3 regions of the Bradyrhizobium sp. 159 genome follow, and region 1 is predicted to be linked to each of the others. Evidence: predicted binding sites of a transcription regulator. Region 1 holds the regulator's gene; each other region holds the start of a gene.
The links. Region 1 encodes LexA, which represses DNA repair genes until DNA is damaged. Its sites were predicted from a motif close to TGTTCNNNNTGTGTTCNG; they were not measured.

Region 1 (7,753 bases):
GCCGTGGTCAGCGCCAGCGCACCATTGCCGGCGCCGAGCGGAATGATCGTTTGCACCGAGCCCTTACCGAACGAGCGCGTGCCAATGATCGTCGCGCGCTTGTGATCGTGCAGCGCGCCGGCCACGATCTCGGAAGCCGACGCCGAGCCGCCATTGACCAGAACCACCAGCGGCTTGCCCTTGGTGAGATCGCCGCCATGCGCGGTGAAGCGCTGGGTTTCTTCCGGATTGCGCCCGCGGGTCGAGACGACCTCGCCACGCTGGAGGAATGCGCTCGACACCGAGACGGCCTGGTCGAGCAGGCCGCCGGGATTGTTGCGCAGGTCCACCACATAGCCTGCGAGCTTCTCCGGGGGGACCTCCTTGGAGACCGACGCGATCGCCTTCTTCAGGCCGTCGGTGGTCTGCTCGTTGAACGAGGTGATGCGGATATAGCCGATGTCGCCATTCTCGACGTGGAAGCGCACCGGGCGCACATGGATGATCTCGCGGGTGATCGCGACATCGAGCGGCGCGTCGGCACCCTTGCGCACGATGGTGAGCTTGGTCTTGGTGGCGACCGGCCCCTTCATCTTGTTGACGGCCTGCTCGAGCGTCATGCCCTGCACGGCCTCGCCGTCGATCTTGCTGATGAGGTCGCCGGACATGATGCCGGCCTTCGAGGCCGGCGTGTCGTCGATCGGCGAGACGACCTTGACGAGCCCATCCTCCATCGTGACCTCGATGCCGAGCCCGCCAAACTCGCCGGAGGTGGTCTCCTGCATCTCGGTCCAGGCCTTGGCATTCATGTAGCGCGAGTGCGGATCGAGCGAGGTCACCATGCCCGTGATGGCGCCTTCGATCAGCTTGGCACTGTCGGGCTTCTCGACATAGTTCGCCTTGACCCGCTCGAACACTGCGCCGAACAGATTGAGCTGGGAATAGGCATCGTCCGCGCTCGCCGCCGCCCGTGCCGCCCACACGCTGCCGTGGGGACTGGCTACCAGAAGGGTCAGACACACTCCCGCGAGCGCGCCCAGGGGGAACAGCAGGGTTTTCCGCATGGATAGGCTGGCCTTTTGCTTAGCGGTTCTGTTGAGGGCTTATCTCTCGGGCTTGGAAGCCGCCATGCAAATGGCGATCCAGGTCACCTCTCACAACACCATTCTGGTTTCTTCAAGGCCGCCTGGAAGGCCGGCGGCGGTACACCGGCGAAATCCCTTCGCCTCGGCTTAAGCTTTTGGCAACGTTCCGAAACCGCTTCGCGCAACGCGGCATCGGTCGGCCGCCCACGCCTCGCAGCTATGCGATTTTAGGATGGTTTTGGGGGGCCGGACACGCTAGGCGATGGCGACAAGACTTCAAATTCTCGGGAGGACACCAATGAATGACGCGCCCCGCATCCGGCCGGACAGGAACGTCGAACTCGGCGCCAGCAACGAGCCGTTCCAGAATCTACACGAGTTCATCCGGAAGGCGCGCGCCAATCTCAACCAGAATGCCTGGGACTACATCGTCGGCGCTGCCGAGACCGAGACCACGATGCGCCGCAACCGCATGGCGCTGGACGAGATCGCCTTCCGCCCGCGCGTGCTGCGCGACGTTCGCAAGGTCGACGGCTCCGTCGAGCAGCTCGGCCGCAGGATGCGGCTGCCGGTGGTGCTCGCCCCCGTCGGTGCCCTGGAGATCTTCGATCCCGATGGCGCGGCAAGCGTCGCGCGCGCCGCCGGCACCTTCGGTGCGGCGCACATGTTGAGCTCGGTGTCCGAGCCGGGGCTCGAGAAGACCGCCGAGGCCGCGCCCGACGCGCTGCGGCTCTATCAGCTCTATGTCCGCGGCGACGATGCCTTCGTCGCCGATGTCGTCAGCCGGAGCGAGAAGAACGGCTATGCCGCGTTCTGCCTGACTGTCGACACCGCCCATTACAGCCGTCGCGAACGTGACATCGCCAAGCGCTACGTTCGCGAAAGCCGCCTGCGCGCGACCGGCGGCGATTTCCAGAAGGGTCTGGAATGGCGGACGGTGAAGATGATCAAGGACAAGTTCAGGATCCCACTGATCCTGAAGGGAATCGCCACCGCCGAGGACGCTCAGATCGCGATCGATCACGGTGTCGAGTGGATCTACGTCTCCAACCATGGCGGCCGTCAGCTCGATCACGGCCGCGGCGCCATGCATGTGCTGCCTGAAATCGTCGAGGCGGTGAAGGGCCGCGCCAAGATCATGGTCGATGGCGGCTTCTGCCGCGGCACCGACATCGTCAAGGCGATCGCGGCCGGCGCCGACATCGTCGGCATCGGCCGGCTGCAATGCTGGGCGCTGGCGGCGGCCGGCGAAGCCGGCGTGATGCGAATGCTGGAATTGCTGGAGGACGAAGTGCTGCGCTGCCTCGGCCTCTTGGGTGCCACCTCGTTCGCCGAAATCGACAAATCCTGCCTGCATCAGGCGACCGCAACGAATGCGCCGAGCGTGTTCAGCGCGTTCCCGCTGTTCGACCACGAGCCCTACCGATACTGAAATGTGAAAGAACACGATGACCTCACTCTCCCCCGGCAGCGCCGATGCGCTCCTGTTCGATCTCGGCCGCGTGGTGCTCGATATCGATTTCTCCAAGGCGATCGCCTGCTGGGCGGGGCATGCCGGCTGCCAGCCCGAGGCCATCGTCGCGCGCTATGTGCGTGACGAGGCCTACCGGCTGCACGAGGTCGGCAAGATCGGCGACGAGGATTATTTCCAATCGCTGCGTTCATCGCTCGGGATCGGCATTTCCGACGCGCAGTTTCTGGAGGGATGGAACGCGATCTTCGCCGGCGAGATGCCTGAGATCGCCGAGCTCTTGCCGCGCGCGGCGAAGCAGATGCCGCTCTATGCCTTCTCCAACACCAATCGGCCGCATGTCGACTATTTTTCGAAGGAATATGCCGGCGTGCTCGGGCATTTCCGCGAGCTCTATCTGTCGTCCAGCATCGGCCTGCGCAAACCGGATGCGGAGGCGTTCGATCATGTCGTGGCGGCGATCGGCGTGCCAGCCAGCCGAATCGTCTTCTTCGACGACCTCGCCGAGAACGTCGAGGGGGCGCGAGCGCGTGGACTGACGGCGGTGCATGTCACCTCGCCCGGTGATGTCGGCAACGCCTTGCTAGCGTTGGGAATTTGACCACCGATGCCGAACAGGATCGGGGTCGGGTTTCGGGCACCCAAATCCGCTCGGGTATGGAACCAATTCACTTTGTACATTTTTGTACAGAGTTCCGGGAACGGAATACCTCCCTCCGGACTCTATGAGTCCGTTGGGACGTCTACATCGGACTTATTCTCGTGCTGGGCAAAGCCTACCTCACAAAGCAAGCCTCCTTGCTGCTCGAATTCGCCAAGACAACTTCGGATTCGCGCCTCTCCGCCAAGCTGATCAGCAAGGCCGCCGACCTAAAGTCGCAGGCCGATCCGCTGCCGGACAAGGATCAAAGCCCCAAAGCTCCGGACGTGACATCCAGCGTCAGTTCGGGCGAACAGACGCAGAGTTGATCCGATGCCGGCCGTGGCGCTCATCCTTCTCGTCCTCGCCATGGCTATCCTCGTACCGGTCTGTCTCGCCTTCCGGATCATGCCGTGACCGGTCTGAGCACGATTCTTCATGACGGAGATCACGCAGGATAAATCATCCTGTCGGCGCCTTTGCCTCGCGCCTGCACTCGGCTAGAACTTTCGCCGCCCATTGCCGATATGCTCAGCAGGAGTTTCCGCCCTTGGCCCTGATGCCGGTTTCTGACGCGCTTGCCGCGGTGCTGGCGGGTGCGGAGCCGCTGCCTGAAGCGATGGTTTCCCTCAACGAGGCCTATCATCGCGTGCTCGCACGCGATGTCCCGGCGCTGCGCACACAGCCGCCGGAAGCAATGTCGGCGATGGACGGCTACGCGGTGCGCGCGAGCGATGCAACAAAGCTCGATAGTACGCTCACCTTGATTGGCGAAGTGGCGGCGGGTCGTCCGTTCGCGGGAACGCTGGGCCCCGGCGAAGCCGTGCGGATCTTCACCGGCGGCGTCATTCCCAACGGTGCCGACGCGGTCGTGATCCAGGAGGACACGGTTGCGGACGGCAAGCGCATCACGATCAAGGAAGCCGCGATTGCCGGCCGCCACATCCGCCCCGCGGGCGTCGACTTCTCCGAAGGAGACGTGCTCCTGCGCAAGGGAACCCGTCTCACCGAGCGCGATCTCGCGCTCGCCGCCGCCATGAATCATCCGCAGCTTGCCGTCTGCCGCCGTCCGAAGGTCGCGATCCTCGCCACCGGCGACGAGCTGGTCATGCCGGGAACCACACCCGCTCACGGCCAGATCGTCTATTCCAACGGCTATGCCCTGCACGCGCTCGCCCGCAGCGAGGGGGCCGATACCATCGACCTCGGCATTGCCGCCGATACGCTGGAGGCCACCACTGCCGGCATCCGCCGCGCCCGCGAGAGCGGCGCCGAGATCCTGGTCACGAGCGGCGGCGCGTCGGTCGGCGACCATGATCTGGTCCAGCAGGCGTTGAGGGACGAAGGCATCGCGATGGCGTTCTGGAAGATCGCGATGCGCCCGGGCAAGCCGATGATGCATGGGCGGCTCGGCGCGATGCGCGTGATCGGCCTGCCGGGCAATCCTGTGTCATCCTACGTGTGCGCCTTCCTGTTCCTGGTGCCGCTGATTCGCGCCTTGTCGGGACGATCCATGATTCATCACCGACAAGAACGCGCCGTGCTCGGCCGCGATGTGGATGCAAACGATATGCGCGCGGACTATCTGCGCGCACATCTGGAGACGCGCGACGATGGCACGTTGGTGGCCCTTCCCGTCAATCACCAGGATTCCTCGCTGCTTGCGAATCTCGCTGCAGCACAGGCACTTCTCGTCCGCGCACCGTTCGCTCCGAAGGCAGAAGCCGGCTCGCCTTGCGAGGTCCTGCGCCTGCCCGTCTGAACGCATCCACCACACGCGTTCCGCGAACTTTGTCCCGTTCACGGTAAATTAAGCAGTTGCGGAACACATATCGAACATATAGTGTCCGTTCATGATTTGTTTCGAGCATGTAGCGGTTCACCGCTCCAATTTAGCGTCTCGGAATCGAACGACATCAACCGGGGGACTTTGGTCGAGATGTTAACGCGCAAACAATACGAGCTTCTGCGGTTCATCAGCGAACGTCTGAAGGAAAGTGGCGTGCCGCCCTCCTTCGACGAGATGAAGGATGCGCTCGACCTGCGCTCGAAATCGGGCATCCATCGCCTGATCACCGCGCTCGAGGAGCGCGGCTTCATCCGCCGCCTGCCCAACCGCGCCCGCGCCATCGAGGTGATCAAGCTGCCCGAGCTCCAGGCCGCCGCCGGCAGCCGCCGCGGCTTCACGCCGAGCGTCATCGAGGGCAATCTCGGCAAGGTGCGCGCGAGCTCCAGTTCTTCCGCGGACGAAGGCGAGCGTCCCGTTGCGGTGCCCGTGATGGGTCGCATCGCGGCCGGCACGCCGATCGAAGCGTTGCAGACCCGCAGTCACACCATTAGCGTGCCGCCCGACATGCTCGGCTCGGGCGAACACTACGCACTCGAAGTGCGCGGCGATTCGATGGTCGAAGCCGGCATTCTCGATGGCGACATGGCGCTGATCCAGCGTAACGAGAGCGCCGATACCGGCGACATCGTGGTGGCCCTGATCGACGACGAGGAAGCGACGCTCAAGCGCTTTCGTCGCCGGGGGGCGTCGATCGCGCTCGAGCCCGCCAATGCCGCCTACGAGGTGCGCATCCTGCCGCCGAACCGGGTGAAGATTCAGGGCAAGCTGATCGGGCTGTACCGCAAGTACTGAGACGGGCCAGCGGTCATTCGATACCAATGATTCCGATTGGAGCGGACGATGGTCCGCTCCAGCTGGATAGTCTTTTGGTCTTGCGCAGATTATCCGGCCCCTCTCTCCGGCGCTCCATCCTCGGCATGCGGCTCCAAGCACGCATCGCTTGTGAAGAGATCGTGCGCAGGATCGCTTTAAGCGCCTTCGCAGCGTGCTGATCGCTTGCATCGGCCGCGCAAGCATTCGCAACTCAATTGCAGCACCATGCACGCAATCTGCGCACGTAGGGAGCGAGCTATTCCGCAACGCCTAAACTCCCATCAACCGACAGCCACGGCGAAGCTGGCCACATTCCCCCTCTCGGCGCCCGCAGGCCACGGGCGCTCGCATCCGCCGAATGCACTGAAGCGAGCTTTGTTCCTATGACTTCGGGAAAGATAATGTGATCGTGTCCGGCAACGCCAGCCGCAGATTTGCCCACAACCGAGCAGAGCGTTACGTGCTTCCACTCTGATAGAGGCTTGCGCCTCCGAAGGAGGCGCGGGTTGCTATCTTCGAATGAGGAGCACCCGATGTGTGACTACAGCCTGCATGCCGTTGCATCTCGCCCCGCCGAAGTCGGCGAGACGATCGTGTCGACAACGTTCCGCGGCACCTCAACGCGCGGCTTTGCTTCCGCGGCCGATCCGACCGTGGCCGTCTGCCTGCTGCCGGGAACGGAGCTCGCCTTCGCCGACAACGTCCGTTACGATAATCGCTGGATCTGGACGCGCACCATCAACTCCCGCGTCGGCAAGTTCGGCAAGATCGATCCGCACATACCCGACCGCCATCATGACGCGATCGAATTCCCCGACGGCAAATACGTGCTGGTGACGCAGCTCGTCGAAGGCCAGCGCGCAACCGTGCTGCAATTGCCGGTGACGCAGCCGGTCAGCGAGCGCGAGCACAAGCCGCAGATCGTTGCCGATAGCCGGTCGACGATCACGCGCCTGCCGATTGGCTGAGCCGTCCCCGCCCGCGGGGTCGGGCCAGGATTGAAATGCCATCGCCGGCCGAGGCCGGCGAGATGGTATAATTTGTGTGCTGCGGAGTCCGGTCGGACCCGGACCTACTCTTCGCATTTGTTTTTAATCGTCCGGCCCCTAATCGTCGACCTGCAAGTCGGTCTCCGCCGGCGTTGCATCCCGGTTGCGGGCCGCGGCCGTCCTCGGCACAAGGCTCCCATCGAAATCACCCTCGCCGGCGCCGGCCGGCAACCAGGGACGGCTTGTGCCTCTTGCTCTCACCGCCTGTATCGCAAAGCCGTCACCACGCTGCGTCAACGCCAGCGCGCCCTGGCTGGTGAGACGCTGCCGGTCGACCACCATCGCCGCGCAATCGGGCGGCGCGGGGCGCGTCGTGACCACCAGCGCGGCGCGACTGCAATCCTCAGCCAGCGCATCGATGCGCAGTGAAAGCGCGACCAGCCGACCGTCGGCAAGCGGCGTCACACAGCCGGACTCGTCGCACGACACGCCGTCAGCCAGCGAGCTACTCCCGGCATCGCGCGGATCGGCGTCGGCAGCTAACCACTCTTTGAGCAGAAAGCCATCCTTGCTCGCCCGGATCACATGCAACTGCCCGTCCCTGCCCCGCACCGCGACGCTGGCGCCGTCCCCGGCAATCAGGATGTCGGGCTGCCGCACCGACAGGCCCCACGCGATGGCGGCCAGCAGCACCAAGGCGCCAGACCAGCGCAAGGGCGTGCGCAACAGGCCCATCAAGATGATCCCGAGGCTTGCCGCGATCAGCGGCGCGGTGCCGAAGGCAGGGATCCGGCCGACTGCACCCGGCAGTGCCGCCACCCAGCGCGACACCGCGACCATCCAGTCGATGCCGATCCCCATCAGCCACCAGAACACGCTGTCAAGCCCAAAGGGAGCCGCGAGCAGTCCCAACAGGCCAGCCGGCAT
Region 2 (7,753 bases), on a different contig from region 1:
CATCGTGCTGATGGACATCATGATGCCGCAGATGGATGGCTATCAGACCATGGGTGTGATCCGCGAGAACCCGGCCTTCGCGCGATTGCCGATCATCGCGCTGACCGCCAAAGCGATGAAGGGTGATCGTGAGAAATGCCTGGAGGCCGGCGCGTCCGACTATCTCGCCAAACCCGTCAACACCGATCAATTGCTGCTTGCGATCCGCATGTGGCTGCACCGCTGAGTTGGATCCGCGAATGGACCACGAAAAGGTCAACATCCTGCTCGTCGACGACCAGCCGGCCAAGCTGCTCGCCTATGAGGTGATCCTGAAGGATCTCGGCGAGAACCTCGTGATCGCCTCGTCCGGCCGCGAGGCGCTGGAGGTTCTGCTCAAGACCGAGATCGCGGTCATCCTAGTCGACGTCTGCATGCCCGAGCTCGACGGCTTCGAGCTCGCCGCGATGATCCGCGAGCATCCGCGCTTCCAGAAGACCGCGATGATCTTCATCTCTGCCATTCAGGTGAGCGACATCGACCGGCTGCGGGGCTACGAGATGGGCGCCGTCGACTACGTTCCGGTGCCTGTCGTGCCGGAGGTGCTGCGCGCCAAGATCAAGGTGTTCGCCGAACTCTATCGCAAGACCCGCGAGCTCGAACGACTGAATCAGGAGCTCGAGGACCGCGTCCGCGCGCGCACCGCCGAGCTGGAGAATTCCACCGCCAAGCTTCGCGAGAGCGAGCAGCGGCGCAGCATGGCAATCGCCGCCGGCAAGATGGGCTCTTGGGATTGGGACTGGATCACCGGCGACTGGATGTGGGACGAGGGACAATATCGCATCTTTGGGGTCAGCCCGGAGAGCTTCGAGGTCAACCCGGCCAACGTTCAGGCGCTGTTGCATCCCGATGACGTCGATCAGTTGCGCAAGGCAATCGCCGAGTTCAACAGCGGCACGCGCTCCTATGAAACGGAGTTCCGCATTGTGCGGCCCGATGGCGAGGTACGCTGGTGCGTCGGCACGGCGGCCGCAACGGTAGACCATAGCAGCCGCGTGGTGCGGGTGAGCGGCGTTACGGTGGACATCACCGAACGCAAGCGCGCCGAAGAGCAGCAGAACCTTCTCGCGCGGGAAGTCGATCATCGCGCCAAGAATGCGCTGGCATTGGCGCAATCGATCGTGCGCCTCACCCGTGCCGACGAGGTCAAGGCCTATGTCAATGCCGTCGAGGGACGCATCAATGCGCTCGCGCGCGTGCACACCATCCTGTCGCTGTCGAGCTGGCAGGGAGCCGAGCTCTCCAAGCTGATCGACGAGGAGCTGGCACCCTATTCGCCGAGTGGCCAGATCAGGTTGGCGGGCCCCGAGGTTCAATTGCTGCCGACGACTGCCCAGACACTGGCGCTCGCTCTGCACGAGCTTTTCACCAACTCGGCAAAATATGGCGCGCTTTCGACACGATCCGGGCGGCTCATGATCGGGTGGCAGGTCGAAGACGAACTCCTCACGCTGACCTGGGAGGAATCCGGCGGCCCGCTCGTCAGGACGCCGAAATCCCGAGGCTTCGGAACGCGAAGCCTGCTCGCGAGCGTCGAGTCCCAGCTCGGCGGACGGGCGAAATTCGATTGGCGCGCTGAGGGGCTGTTGTGCCGCCTCGAGGTACCGTTGACACGCAAGCCGGCCACGATAGCACCCAGCAAATTTGATGCCGCCGCCGCGGCCGAGTTGCAGCGCGCATCCGGTTAGAGCGTTTTCCAGCCAAGCGGTAACCGGTTCGCGTCAAGAAAGCGCGTCAAGCCAAGAATCGAGAGCTTCCGTTTCAATCGGAAGGGAGAGCTTTAGCCGGACGCCGTGTTCGTCATGCGCTGCTCCGTCCTTGGGTCGCGCGCGATGCGTCCTTCGAGCCAAGCTTCCGTTCGAGCGAGATCACGCAACGCCTTCGCGTAGCGCCGGGCCGCGCTTCGCTCCGCGCCGCGCGGGAGCTTGCGCGCCTTGCGCAAGATGTCTGCGGCCGCGTTGCGATAGGCCAGCGAGCGGTACAGAAAGACTACCTTGCCCATATCAAATGTCCCGTGTTGATGGCCTCATGTTCGCAAGCCGGGCATGAACGTCGGATGAAGCTGGCGATGAAAATTCCTTCATCCAGATGGAACTAATGACTATCGCGCGCGTTTGGGTGCCAGATCGGGACATGGTTCCATGCGCGCGAAGAAGTCGTCGGGCCTGGTCTCTCCCACCGGCCTCATCAAGCTGATGACACATGCGATGATGGGTGCAGCCCTCGGCCTCGCCTTCAGCCTCACACTCATTCTTTCCAATCCAGCCGTCGCCAATCTGCTGAGTCATGGCGGAAGCCAAGCCGCTCTTGTGTTCGCTCTCGCACTGGGACGACCTTCGCGATCGGCGCGACGCTCACCGGCATCGTGTTCATCCTGGAAGAGAACAAGCAATCTTGAAGCGCGCGTGACGCGTGGAGAAGCTTTGTTGGGGAACTCCTGCGAGGAACGGCAGTTGGCCGCCTGCGTCAATTTAACCCAGGGAGTTCCTCCATATGAAGACAGTCAAGCTCGCCCTCGCCGCAATGTTGGCAACTGGCCTCGCTGCCGCGCCGTTCGCCGCGGAGGCGAAGTCGCACAAGGCCAAACATGGGTCCTCGATGTCATCATCGCAGACCACGGGCGCGAACACCAAGTCCTCCAAAGGTGCCGATCCCTCCGGTCAAGGCGGCTCTGGCCCCGGCTCCGACCAGGGCGGCACCATGACGAACAACAAGGGCGGCATGAGCAACACCAAGTGAACTCTGCGCGGTAACGTGAGAGTCCCGTGTTCAGCGCGGGGCCCTTCACCAAAGCACGATGACGGTTCATCCAGACCCTCGCGCCATAAAGCGCAATGAGATGGATGAATCGTCATTGCGCTTCAGGTTGTTGTTTGAGCATGATCTTTTCGGAAAACCGCTAGACACTTTGCTACTTTAGCGCCACATGCTCGGCGCGCTGACCAGCGTATCGCCCGCCGGCCCGCTTCACCTCCTCCAGGCATAGCGATCGCCGCACAAGGCCTCGCAGCATCGCGGACGCGCGCCGGCACGTCATCACGGCGGACGAGGAACGTTGTCGCAGATCTCGTCCGGCACCGCCCGCACAGCGCGGCCCGTTAGGTGTCCGAGGGCATCGACAATCGGCAGCATGTCGCTTGCGCGCACGCTTAGTGGCCAGCCAACAGGCGCGCCGCCTTGTCGACATTCTTCACGGAGCGAAGACGCATCTGGCCGCGGACGTCAGGCAGGACGTCACCGCCCCCAGCCGCCTTCCATTCATCGATCAGCAGGTTGATTTTCCGGCGCAGATCGATCTGCGCCAGAGCTCGTTCGGTGCAGTCGCAATCGCCGTTGACGAGATCGCGCACAGACGCCTCGACCTCGGCCATTTCCAGCCTCAAGGCGCTGATTTTACGCCGAATTTCGTTAATTCTGTTGTCCATGGCTTGTTAGAACAAAATAAGAACATATAGTCAAGTCATGTTTTCAAACCGGAGGAGCGACATGCAGGTTCAGGCCAAATACGACGCCAGGGTTTTCCTTAGCGAGCAGATGACACGGGCGCAGGGACTGAGATTGAAGCGGCTGAGCGAAGAGGCGTATCAGCCGGCACAATATGCGCGGGATCTGTCCTTCGCCGAGGCTGCGCGGCGCATCCAGGTGCTGGAGGCCGAGATCGAACTGGCGAATTCGTTCTAGGGCTGCCTTGACCGCCGGGAACATTGCACGCGTGCTGTTCGGAACCATGCCGGTGTCGAACGGTTCTTCCTCGGCCAAGGGAGAAAAGGCATGGCACGTAAGGCAAAGAAGCGCCGCTACTCGCGCAGCTCCGGCAGCGATGTCGAAAGCGAGATGCGGCGTTACAAGAAAGGTACCGCGAAGAGTGGACGTGGCGGTCGCGGCGGACGCGTGAAGAGCCGCAAGCAGGCGATTGCGATCGGACTGTCAAAGGCACGCAAGAAGGGCAAGAAAGTCCCGAAGAAAGCCTCCAAGCGGAAGACGTCCAAGAAATCTGCCAAGAAAACTTCCAAGAAATCTGCCAAGAAAACTTCCAAGAAATCTTCCAAGAAATCGTCCAGGGCATCGTCAAAGCGCAAATCCACCAAGCGGTCACGCTGACCTCGGTCAGATCATGCTGCCCGGCATGAAGCAGCGGATCGAAATTCCGAACGCAGTCTTCACCGGCCACACCATGGTGCGGCCGGCGCGGTTCGGCTCGGTGATGACGGCTTCATCCGGCACCTCGACCCATTGCCCGTCCAGCCGAACACGGTAATGCCCGTTGTGCGATTCCCAATCGGGATCGGAGACGGCAAAGCCGTCCGCATCCGAGCAGCACGGACCGAGGTGGCTGCGCAGGCTGTCGAACCATGGCTTCAGGGGCGAGTTCGCATAGCGGCCATCGTCGCGCCCGAGCGCGTTTTCTGCCGGCAGGATGAACCACGCGACGAGCAGCGTACTTATCAGTGAGAGCTTCAATCGATCCATGTCGGCACCGATCAAATGCGAACCACCGGCCAGTTCCACAAAGCGGTCAGGGGGTTCGAAGTTCCACACTCGCGAACCGACCCCACGGCTTCATTGCCGCCGAGCAGATGCGCGGCCAGAAAGTCTGATGGCCGAACACGGCTTTTTCGGACGAACCGGGTCACCCTCCCTGCCGTTAACGAGAATGTTATCGGTGGCCTCGTGTGGGATCTTGAGTGCGAATGCGAAAGGCGGCCGGAAGGCCGCCTTTCTGGATTTGTATTGATCGGAGTCAGCCTTACGCGAGCGGCACCGCGACGAATCGGGTGGCATCCGCACTTCTGACCTGCAACAGCACGCTGCGCTTGCCGGACGATTTGGCCTGCGCCAGCTCCGAACGGACTTCGGCGACATTGCTGATAGCCTTGCCACCGACATTGAGGATGACGTCTCCGGTCTGAATGCCGCGCTGCGCGGCCGGCCCCTCCGGATCAACCTCCGTGACGACGACACCCTCCCGGCCGGCGCCCTGCACATCGCCGGCCGGAGCCAGACCAAGCCCAAGGCGCGGCGTGCCGGTGCCCGGCTGCACCTTGCCGTCATAGGCCTTGCCCTGCGCCTGCCGTTCGTTCGGCAACTCGCCAAGCGCCAGCGTCACCGTCTTGCTTTCGCCCTTGTGGAAGATGTCGAGCTTGATTGAGCTGCCGGGCGCCAGGGTGGCGATGGTGCGGGCGAGATCGCGGGAATCCTTGACCGCCGTGCCGTTGACCGCGGTGATAACGTCGCCCGCCTCGATGCCGGCCTTCGCCGCCGGGCTGTCGGGTTGCGGATTGTCGACGATCGCGCCGCGCGCCTCCTTGAGGCCAACGCTGTCGGCAATATCCGACGTCACCGGCTGCACCTGCACGCCGAGCCAGCCGCGGGTAACTGCGCCCTTGTCCTTCAATTGCGCCACCACGAGTTTTGCAGTCGTAGCCGGAATATCGAAGCCGATACCGACCGAGCCGCCTGAGGGCGAGAAGATCGCGGTGTTCACGCCGATCACATTGCCGCTCATATCGAAAGCCGGACCGCCCGAATTGCCCTTGTTGATCGGCGCGTCGATCTGGATGAAGTCGTCATAGGGACCATTGCCGATGTCGCGGCCGCTGGCCGAGACGATACCCGCGGTGACGGTGCCGCCAAGGCCGAAGGGATTGCCGACCGCGACGACCCAATCGCCGATGCGCGGCTTCTGGTCGGAGAATTTGACGAACGGAAAATCTTTCTTGCCGTCGACCTTGATCAGCGCGAGATCGGTCTTCGGATCTGTGCCGACGACCTTCGCGGCGTAGGTCGTGCCGTCGTCCATGGTCACCTGCACGGACTCAGCGTGATCGACAACGTGGTTGTTGGTTACGGCATAACCGTCGGCGGAGATGAAGAAGCCGGAGCCTTCGCCCGTGATCATTTGGCGGCGCTGACGCGGCATGCCGTTCATGCCACCCGGAAAGCGGAAACCGAACTGTCGCGAGAACTGGTCGAGCGGCGAGCCTTCGTCCGAATCCATCCGGTTCTGTTGCAGCATCGCGCTCTTGTCGTTGCTCTGGTCAATTCTGACCCGCACCGAGATGACGGCGGGTTTGACCTTGGCCACGAGATCGCCGAAGCCCGGCGGGGTCGCAGCCGTTTCGGCGGCTTGGGCCGGCGCGACGAAGGAGGTCATCGCGAACGGCAAAGCGCCGGGAGCAGCCGCCAGCACGGCCACGCCAAGCGCGGCTACGCTGCCGAGCGGCGCGAGCCTGCGCGTCCTCAAGATCTTGCGGGAGGTGGGGATGTCGGAATTGACGCGATCGTTCATGTCGAGATGTCCATGTTGAGCAGCTGTCGCCTTGCGCCCAACATGGTCGTTGCCACCTTACGGCGTCCCGTCCACGCGATTAAATCTTGGCAAAGATTTGGGGACCGGCCAGCGGGCAAGACGATCAACGAAGACGATGCTGCCTGCGCGAAGCTTCAGCGACCGATCTGGCAGGACATGTCTGCCGGCTCTCGACCCGCACAGCCGGCCTGCCGGTCGCCCGCGCCGACATTGAGCCGGGCCGGCCCGCGGCTGTCACGCTGCGGCAGGTGGCTTCCAAGCCACGGCTTCAGGGGCGTCCTCGCCGCCTTGTGCATTGCACGCGTCGAAATGCGCCTTGAGCTCGACTTCCGCGAGATATTCGAAATGTTCGGCCTGGCCGAGAAGCTCCCAGTTCTGGAGCGGCCTGTAGGCTGCCTGCTGACGACAGAGGGACGCGAGCGCCCGGTAGCGACGTACGTTCTCCATGAGACCCTCCCTCGCATTCACAGGGCTTATTGCCTCGATTTGCGTCAGGCCGATGGCGGTCATGCAAAAGTTTTGCTGCGCCCGCCGCGCGCCAGCCTCGGTTAGTTCTAGCAAATGCGGAGGGGAGCCAAAGTTCCAGTCGGCGCGGATTCGCACGCTGAATTCTCCCCGCCCGCCAAGGGCCAGGCGTAGAGGCGGCGATCGATGACGTAGTCTACCGGACAGGGCCTCCATCGCTTACGCGCATCCGCTGCGCAGACCTATCTTGCGGCTTTGGAAGCAGGCTGGCGTCGGCGGCGGCGCGAATGGCCGCAATATTGGCCGCGTATTCCGCGGCGCCTTTGCCGCGAAACACCGCGGAACCCGCCACGAGCGTATCGGCGCCCGCGGCGGCCACCGCAGCAGCATTGTCGCGCGTGACACCGCCATCGACCTCGAGCCGGATTGGCCGGTTGCGGATCATGGTCTTGATCCGTGCGATCTTCGCCAACTGGGAGTCGAGGAAGGACTGGCCGCCGAAGCCGGGATTGACCGTCATCACCAGCACGAGGTCAAGACGATCGAGCACATATTCGATGACACTCTCCGCCGTCGCCGGACACAGGCTCACGCCGGCTTTCCTGCCGAGCGCCCGGATCGCCTGAAGCGAACGGTCCAGATGCGGGCCGGCTTCTGCGTGCACCGTAATGACGTCCGCACCGGCCTTCGCGAACGCCTCGAGATAAGGATCAACAGGCGCGATCATGAGATGCACGTCGAAGACCTTCTTCGTCAGCGGCCGGATCGCCTTGATGACGTCGGGGCCAAAGCTGATGTTGGGCACGAAGTGTCCGTCCATGACGTCGCAATGGATCCAGTCGGCCCCCGCCGCATCGATCGCCACGATCTCCTCGCCGAGACGCGCGAAATCCGCCGCCAGGATTGAAGGAGCAACGATCACCTCTCTCGTCATGACCT
Region 3 (7,753 bases), on a different contig from region 1:
GCTGGCAAGGAAGCTGGAGAAACGGCCGGTCAAATAAGGTGTCGTCCGGACCAGCGTCCCCCAAACAAAAAGCCCGGCCGAACGGCCGGGCTTTGATCTGTTGCAATCGATACGACGGGTTGCTTACGCAGCCTCGTCGGCAACGGTGGTGTCGTCGCCATCGGTGTCGTCGGTATCGCCCTCTGCATCCGTATCTGCTTCGCCCTCGGCGGCTTCCGCCTTGGCGTTGCGGCGCGGGCTCTTGGCAAGCTGGGCCTCGATCTCCTTGACCGCCTCGGTCTCGGTCGAATGCTGCACCACCGCGATCTCGCGGGACAGACGGTCGAGCGCCGCTTCATAGAGCTGGCGTTCGCTGTAGGACTGCTCCGGCTGCGACTCCGAGCGGTAGAGGTCGCGCACGACTTCCGCGATCGCAACGATGTCGCCCGAATTGATCTTCGCTTCATATTCCTGGGCGCGGCGCGACCACATGGTGCGCTTGACGCGGGCGCGGCCCTTGAGGGTCTCCAGCGCCTTCTTGACCAGCGCCGGATCGGACAGCTTGCGCATGCCGACATTGGCGACCTTGGCAGTCGGAACGCGCAGCGTCATCTTGTCCTTGATGAAGTTGATGACGAACAGCTCGAGCTTGGCACCGGCGATCTCCTGCTCCTCGATGGCCAGGATCTGGCCGACGCCGTGAGCGGGATAAACGACGAATTCGTTGGCCTTAAAGCCCTGACGCTGGGTGACGACCTTCTTTTCCTCGACTTTCGGCGCAGCAGCGGGCTTGGCGGCCGGCTTGGTAGCGGCAGGAGCCTTGGCATGAGCAGCAGCAACGGGAGCCTTCGGCGCGGCGGGCTTGGCAGCGTGAGCCTTCGCCGGGTGAGCCTTGGCAGCAGCAGGCTTGGCAACGGTCGCTTTCGCGGCCGATTTGGCAGTCTTGTTAGGCATTGCGCTTCTTTTGTTCTTCGAGGACTTTGCAGCCGGCGCCTTCGTCGCGGTCCGACCCTTGGATGCGCTACGGCTGGCCGCGGCGACTTTTTTGGCCTCCTTATGGGAAGCCCTCGCTGAAGTACTCTTTTTACGCGTTTTCTGTGACACAGCCTGCGCGCGGAAACTGCCACGCCCCTGTTCGACATTTGGTTTCACGGGAACCCAGAGGGGCCAACGGGGCTGACGGGGTTCGGCTTAATGTGCCCAATATAGCACATTTCCCGCAAAAATCAATGATTTAGGGGTCTTCAGGGCTGGTTTTCGGCGGTAACGCAGCTATTAGGGTTAAGTTTGGGCCCTAATTAGTCTCCCGAGCCCGGGTTCGGAGAAAAATATTTCTCGAACTTGCCTTCCATGCCATCGAATTCCTTGGCGTCGGCGGGTGATTCTTTCTTCTGGGTGATGTTGGGCCAGCTCTTGGCGTAGTCGGCGTTGACTTGGAGCCACTTTTCCAAGCCCGGTTCCGTGTCCGGCTTGATGGCGTCGGCGGGGCATTCCGGCTCGCACACGCCGCAATCGATGCACTCGTCGGGATGGATGACGAGCATGTTGTCGCCCTCGTAGAAACAGTCGACCGGGCAGACCTCGACGCAGTCGGTGTACTTGCACTTGATGCAGTTTTCAGTGACGACGTAAGTCATCCAACGCTCCGAAAAGCTCTTTCAAAAGTCGCGGCTTGCGTAGCGCGGATGGCCCGGCGCCGCAAGGTCGGGAACGGCCGATCATGACACTTGTGTGCGTTTGACCAGCCAAGAAATGAATGCACCGCGCAATTAATTGCGCTCGCCGAGCTCTTCGTAGAGCACGCGGGCCGAGGCGGCATCGCCGCGGCGCTCGTTGAAGGCGATGACCTTCAAGACGCGCACGGTGCGATCGAGCGCGATGGTGAGCACGTCGCCGACCTTGATCGCATGCCCCGGCGATGTCTCGCGTGCGCCGTTGACGCGAACGTGGCCGGTGACCACCAGCTCAGCGGCGGAGGTGCGCGCCTTCACCACCCGGGCGTGCCACAGCCATTTGTCGATGCGCTGCCGCTCGGTCGTAGGATTACTCCTTGCGCCCCGCCAGTTGCTCTTTCAGCGCTGCGAGCTTTGCGAAGGGCGAGTTCGGATCAACAGGACGATCGCGTTCGCGCGGATTCGCGCTGGAGGCATAGGGACGCAGCGACGGACCGGACTCGCGGTCGCGGCGGTCGCGGCCCTTGTCGCGGTCGCGGCCACGGTTGTCGCGGCCCTTGTCGCGATCGCCGCCGAACTTGCCTTTGTTGTCGCGGTTGCGATCGCGATCCTTGTTGTCGCGGTCCTTGCCCTCGAAACGGCGATTCCTGTCGTCACGCCCCTCGGGACGCGGCGCACCGTCTCCACCACCTTCGCGGCCCTTGCGAAAATCCTTGGCCCCGTCGCGGCGATGACCACCACCATGACGATGGCGCTCGCCCGGCTTCGCGCCTTCGGCTGCTTCGCCGGACGCGGCCGTGCTGCCTTCTGCACTCGCCTGCGGACGCGGCTGATGGTGACGCTGATGGCGATGGCGCTCGTGGCGCGGCTTGCGATCCTCGTGACGGCCGCCGGGACGCCAGACCTCGACGAGCTCGGGCTCGGCCGGCGTCGCCGCAGCCTCAGGCGCGACGGCTTCAGGCGCGGCAGCATCAGGCGATGCAGCAGCTTCCGTTGCCGCGGTCTCGGCGGCAGCGGCTTCGAGGCCGGCAGCCTCTGCCGGCGCAGCAATCTCTTCCGCCGGTGGCGCGATGCCGGGCGCATCTTCGGGCGTGACGGCAGCCTCAGGCGGAGCTTCCGGCGCAGGCTCTGCGTCCTGCGCGCCCCCGTCGTGCTGCTCCATGCCGGGGGCGTCTTCGACCGTGACGGCTTCGGGAGCGACTTCACCGGATGCTTCTGCCGACAGACCCGCTACGGCCTCCGCTGCGGTCTCGGTCGACGTCTCCGCGCTGCCCTCGACGGGCGGCGTCTCTGCCGCGACCGTCTCGGTCACCACAGGCTTTGGCGGCAACGGCGGACGCTTCTCCATGCGATAGCCGAGCGCGCGCAGCACGGACGCAAAGTCCTCGCCGGCCGACCCGGTGAGCGAGGTCATCGCCTGCGTCACCACAAAACCGCGGCCGTCGAACGCGCCGGCCGGCTTTTCGCCGGGCGAGTTCTCGCGCCAGGCCAGCGCCGGGCGGATCAGATCGGCAAGCCGCTCCAAAATATCGACGCGCACGGCGCGCTCGCCGGCCTGCTTGTAGCCGAGCACGCGATAGGCATCGCGCGGCAGCTGCTTGTCGACCGGGAACGAGGTGCGGCCCGAAGATGCCAGATGCTGAGCGCCAGACAGCGCGGAGAGATCGACATTGTCCTGCTTCAACGCCCAGAGCAGCGCTGCGAGCGCGCGCGCGGCGGGCTTGAGCAGACCGGGGAAATAGATGTGATAGGCCCCGAAGCGGACGCCGTATTTGCGCAAGACCGCGCGCGAGGACTGGTCGAGATCCTTCAGCTCGCTGGCGATCTTCGGCCGCTCCAGCACGCCGAGCGCCTCGACCAGCTGATAGGCGATGCCGCGGGCGATGCCGGTGACATCCTCGGCCTTTGACAGCTCGAACATCGGCCCGAGCAGCTTTTCGATATGCGTCTTGAGCCAGAGCTCGAGTCGGGCCTGCACCTTCTCGCGGGGCGCCCCAGTCAATCTCTCGTCCGAGATGATGCGGATGCGCGGATGCAGCGCGTCGTCTGCGGCGGACAGGCGCGCCACGGCATCGCCGGTCCAGCGGATGATGCCTTCGGAGGTCAGCACGAACTGCTCGTCCGGTGCATTGCCCAGCTTTTCGGCGCGCGCGTTGATCTCGCCGGCGAGCACCGCTTGCGCTGCAGCCTGCAAGGCTTTCGCATCGGAGCCGGCTTCCGCAGCGTCCGGTGCAAAGGTGAAGCCGTCGAGGCGGCCGATGACGTGGCCTTCGACGATGACTTCGCCGGTCTTGCCGATTTCAGTATTCAAGCTCGTGTTCTCCCGCAGGCGGCGCATCAATACACTGGTCCGGCGATCAACGAAACGCTCAGTCAAGCGTTCATGGAGCGCATCCGATAATTTATTTTCGACCTCGCGCGCGATCCCCTGCCAGCGTTCGGGGTCTTTCAGCCAATCCGGGCGGTTGGCGACGAAGGTCCAGGTGCGAATCTGCGCGATCCGGGCCGACAGCGTGTCGATGTCGCCATCGACGCGGTCGGCCTGATCGACCTGGGCGGCAAACCAGCTATCGGGGATGCATCCCTTCTGCATCAGGAAGCCGTACAGCGTCGTCACCAGCTCGGCATGGGCGGCCGGCGACAGCTTTCGGTAATCGGGGACCTGGCAGGCCTCCCAGAGGCGCTCCACGGCCACCTTGCCATGCGCGATATCGCGCACATCGACGTCGCGCGCAGCATGATCGAGCACGCGCATGTCCTCGGCGATCGGGGCGCGCGTCAGCGCCTCGTGCCCTGGGGCCAGGTTCAGCGACACCTGGAGCGCGCCGAGCGAAGAGAAATCCAGCTTCGAGTTGCGCCATTGCAGCATCTTCACGGCGTCGAAGGTGTGGTTCTGGAGCGCGTTGACGAGTTCGGGCTCGAACGGGGCGCAGCGGCCGGTGGTGCCGAAGGTGCCGTTGCGCGTGGCGCGGCCGGCGCGGCCGGCGATCTGCGCAAATTCCGAGGGCGTCAGGCGGCGGAACTGGTAGCCGTCGAACTTGCGATCGGAGGCAAAGGCAACGTGGTCGACGTCGAGATTGAGGCCCATGCCGACCGCGTCGGTGGCGACGAGATAGTCGACGTCGCCGTTCTGGAACATTGCCACCTGCGCGTTGCGGGTGCGAGGGCTGAGCGAGCCCAGCACCACGGCGGCGCCGCCATGCTGGCGGCGGATCAGCTCGGCAATGGCGTAGACCTCGTCGGCGGAGAAGGCGACGATGGCGGTGCGGCGCGGCTGGCGCGTGATCTTGCGGTCGCCGGCGAATTCGAGCTGCGACAGGCGCGGCCGCGTGATCATGGACACGCCCGGCAAGAGGCGCTCGATGATCGGGCGCATCGTGGCGGCGCCCAAGAGCAGCGTCTCGTCGCGGCCACGGCGGTTGAGAATGCGGTCGGTGAAGACGTGGCCGCGTTCGAGGTCGGAGGCGATCTGGACCTCGTCGATGGCGAGGAAGGAGACGTCGAGATCGCGCGGCATCGCCTCGACGGTCGAGACCCAATAGCGCGGCTTCTTCGGCTTGATCTTCTCCTCGCCGGTCACGAGCGCGACGCTCTCTGGCCCCGCGCGATCGGCGATCTTGTTATAGACCTCGCGCGCAAGCAGGCGCAGCGGCAGCCCGATCATGCCGGAGGGATGCGCGAGCATCCGCTCGATGGCGAGATGGGTCTTGCCGGTGTTGGTCGGCCCGAGCACCGCAGTGACGCCGGCGCCGGGGGCACGCTCGGAAGCGAAGGGGGAGGAAGAAAAAGCCATTCCGGAGATAGGTAGTGCCGATTTGGGCGAATGTCAGTGCTGTTTGAGGCGATGAGGCGATCAGGTGTCAGCGATGTCTCCGAACGCCACCACGCGCTCCGCTGTCATGCCCCGGCTTGACCGGGGCATGTGGCACGCCGTGGCTCATCGGCTCAACCACGACCGCCTCGGCGTACTGGATCGCCCGGTCAAGCCGGGCGATGACAGCGAGCGCGGAGCAGTCTTCCCAACCTCGCGCAACTGTCTCAGTTTGCGACGCCTTTCCCGCTCGCCTTAAGCTTCGGAACGACTCTAGAACGAATCGCGGCCGAATCGCTGACTCCCGATTGCGTCCCGTTCCGTTCACGCAACATGTCGCGGGACTCGCCACAGGTGCGCACTAGATGAAGGCTCGGGCTGCCGTACAAGCGACGATTTGATGACGGATTCCTTAAAGCTGGGGCGGCGGGGAGTCGAATCAGAATCGGGCGGGAGTCAAATGGATTCCAGGTTCCCCGACCTGCCAAAACAAAAATGCGAAAACAACCCCATGCACAGTAGGGAAGTCATTGATATCTCATACGTTCTTACGCTCCCCTGGAGGGGTCCGGGACGAGCGTAGCTCGCCCGTGGTCGATCGCGCGCAGCGCGAGCGGGGTGGGGTGATCTTTCCGCCCGGCACAGCGCCCGTGGGGAGAGATCACCCCACCCCGTCGCACATTTCGCTGCGCTCATGTGCGCCGACCCTCCCCTCCAGGGGAGGGTTAAGAACTGCTACTGCGTCTTGGCGACGCGTGGCGGCTGGGGGGAGGTGATGAAGCTCGTCGCTTCCAGCATCGCAGGCCCCAAGGGCGTCGGCACTTTCAGCCAGAACGGGACCAGGATGCGCGTTCCCGCCACCGGCGCAAAGGCGATCTCGATGTTGCGCTGGGCGGCGAGGTATTTGATTACGGGGCGGTCGGGGATGTAGCCGGCCACGGGCACGAAATAGAGCGCGCAGACCACGACCGGGCCCTTGTATCCCTTCTCGGCCTTCACGCTCTCCATGCGCTTGAAATCGAGTTTCAAGTCGTAGCGCATGCGGCCGTCGAACACGGGCGCGCTGTTATGGCAGGCTTCCGGCGACACCGGATCGCCATTGCCGGGCACGCGCAGCAGCGAGGCCGTCATCGGGTCCCAGACGCCGCGGCGATGCGCTTCGGTGACGACGATGCGATCGGGGTCGACCGGCGGCTCCGGCAGGATCGCAAAATCCTTCACATTGCCCTTGTCGAGCGTGATGCGGATCTCTTCGGTCTTCTTCGAGGTGGTGGTGGAGGCCTGATAGCCGGTCGCAACCAGCGCGCCGTTGACGACGCGGCCCTGCGAGGCGCCGGTGCCCGAGCCACCCGCGAACGATTTCAGCAGCCCCGTGGTGCCGCCGGAGGCCGCGGCGGCGAACACGTCGTCCTGGATGTCGATGTTCCAGGCGCCCTTGCCGACGGGAATGCCTGATAACGTCGCCTCATATTGCGCCTCGAGCTTGCCTTGCGCCGCTGCCGGCGCCGCCCCCCACGCCAAGGCGAGCCCGCACAGCGCCGCCAGGGCCAACTGGCCGGCGCGCCGCCGCGGCGGATGAGAGGTCAGGATATTCACGAAGCCATCCAATGGGGCCGTCAGGCCTTGTTAGTTAAGCCAAAAACAGCGGCAAACAATGTGCTGGGCGCCAAAAGCGGCGGAACTCCCCAGGACTCTTCGGCCGCGAATACGCCCTTTATGTGATGGTAAGGCGTTCCGATCATTGCCGTTTTGGTGATCGGGGAAGGTGTGGTCGCGGGCGCGGTCACCTCTCCCGCTTGCGGGAGAGGTCGCGCGAAGCGCGGGTGAGGGCTCTCTCCTTTGGGGGCACTGTCGCGACTGCCCCTCCGCGGAGACAGCCCTCTCCCCAACCCTCCCCCGCGCGCGGGGGAGGGAGCGCACCGCGGGTGCCGCGCGAGATCCCGGGTTCGCGCTCCCCGCGCCCCGGGACGACGGGCCAAAAACGGCCCGTCGCCTTGACGTCCCGCCCCTTCCCCCCTATACGTCCGCCCGCTCCCTGCAAGGACGAAAGAATTTGCCCCCGTGGCGCCCCGAATGGCGGCCGCAAATCGTTGGGGGCTCGAACCTGAGGATTTCTACCATGTCTCGCCGCTGCGAACTGACGGCCAAGGGCCCCCTCGTCGGCCACAAGGTCAGCCACTCCAACATCAAGACCAAGCGTCGCTTCCTGCCGAACCTCGTCAACGTGACGTTCATCTCGGAAGCCCTGGAGCGCAACGTGCGCCTGCGCGTCTCCACCAACGCGGTCAAG

Region 2: a site for LexA is predicted at 3,472-3,489, ahead of IVA96_RS02120 (DUF3072 domain-containing protein). Genes of this name have one in related genera too.
Region 3: a site for LexA is predicted at 5,727-5,744, ahead of IVA96_RS10150 (helicase-related protein). Genes of this name have one in related genera too.

What each region holds. Positions count from the first base shown of each region.
Region 1 covers NZ_JADPKE010000061.1:87,339-95,091, forward strand. Annotated here, with positions in the region: gene IVA96_RS17260 (S41 family peptidase) at 1-1,043, opposite strand, end outside; gene IVA96_RS17265 (alpha-hydroxy acid oxidase) at 1,363-2,496, shown strand; gene IVA96_RS17270 (HAD-IA family hydrolase) at 2,513-3,136, shown strand; gene IVA96_RS17275 (hypothetical protein) at 3,298-3,504, shown strand; gene glp (gephyrin-like molybdotransferase Glp) at 3,726-4,937, shown strand; gene lexA (transcriptional repressor LexA) at 5,115-5,816, shown strand; gene IVA96_RS17290 (hypothetical protein) at 6,371-6,805, shown strand; gene IVA96_RS17295 (ComEC/Rec2 family competence protein) at 6,944-7,753, opposite strand, start outside.
Region 2 covers NZ_JADPKE010000009.1:80,461-88,213, forward strand. Annotated here, with positions in the region: gene IVA96_RS02095 (HAMP domain-containing protein) at 1-226, shown strand, start outside; gene IVA96_RS02100 (HWE histidine kinase domain-containing protein) at 240-1,727, shown strand; gene IVA96_RS02105 (hypothetical protein) at 1,820-2,041, opposite strand; partial or broken gene IVA96_RS35730 (hypothetical protein) at 2,181-2,437, shown strand; gene IVA96_RS02110 (hypothetical protein) at 2,533-2,778, shown strand; gene IVA96_RS02115 (hypothetical protein) at 3,189-3,410, opposite strand; gene IVA96_RS02120 (DUF3072 domain-containing protein) at 3,526-3,720, shown strand; gene IVA96_RS02125 (DUF6496 domain-containing protein) at 3,811-4,140, shown strand; gene IVA96_RS02130 (hypothetical protein) at 4,147-4,509, opposite strand; gene IVA96_RS02135 (Do family serine endopeptidase) at 4,787-6,328, opposite strand; gene IVA96_RS02140 (hypothetical protein) at 6,584-6,796, opposite strand; gene rpe (ribulose-phosphate 3-epimerase) at 7,011-7,748, opposite strand; gene cbbX (CbbX protein) at 7,745-7,753, opposite strand, start outside.
Region 3 covers NZ_JADPKE010000041.1:217,172-224,924, forward strand. Annotated here, with positions in the region: gene IVA96_RS10130 (response regulator transcription factor) at 1-37, shown strand, start outside; gene IVA96_RS10135 (CarD family transcriptional regulator) at 124-933, opposite strand; gene fdxA (ferredoxin FdxA) at 1,278-1,616, opposite strand; gene IVA96_RS10145 (S4 domain-containing protein) at 1,749-2,000, opposite strand; gene IVA96_RS10150 (helicase-related protein) at 2,023-5,445, opposite strand; gene IVA96_RS10155 (DUF3108 domain-containing protein) at 6,199-7,008, opposite strand; gene rpmB (50S ribosomal protein L28) at 7,583-7,753, shown strand, end outside.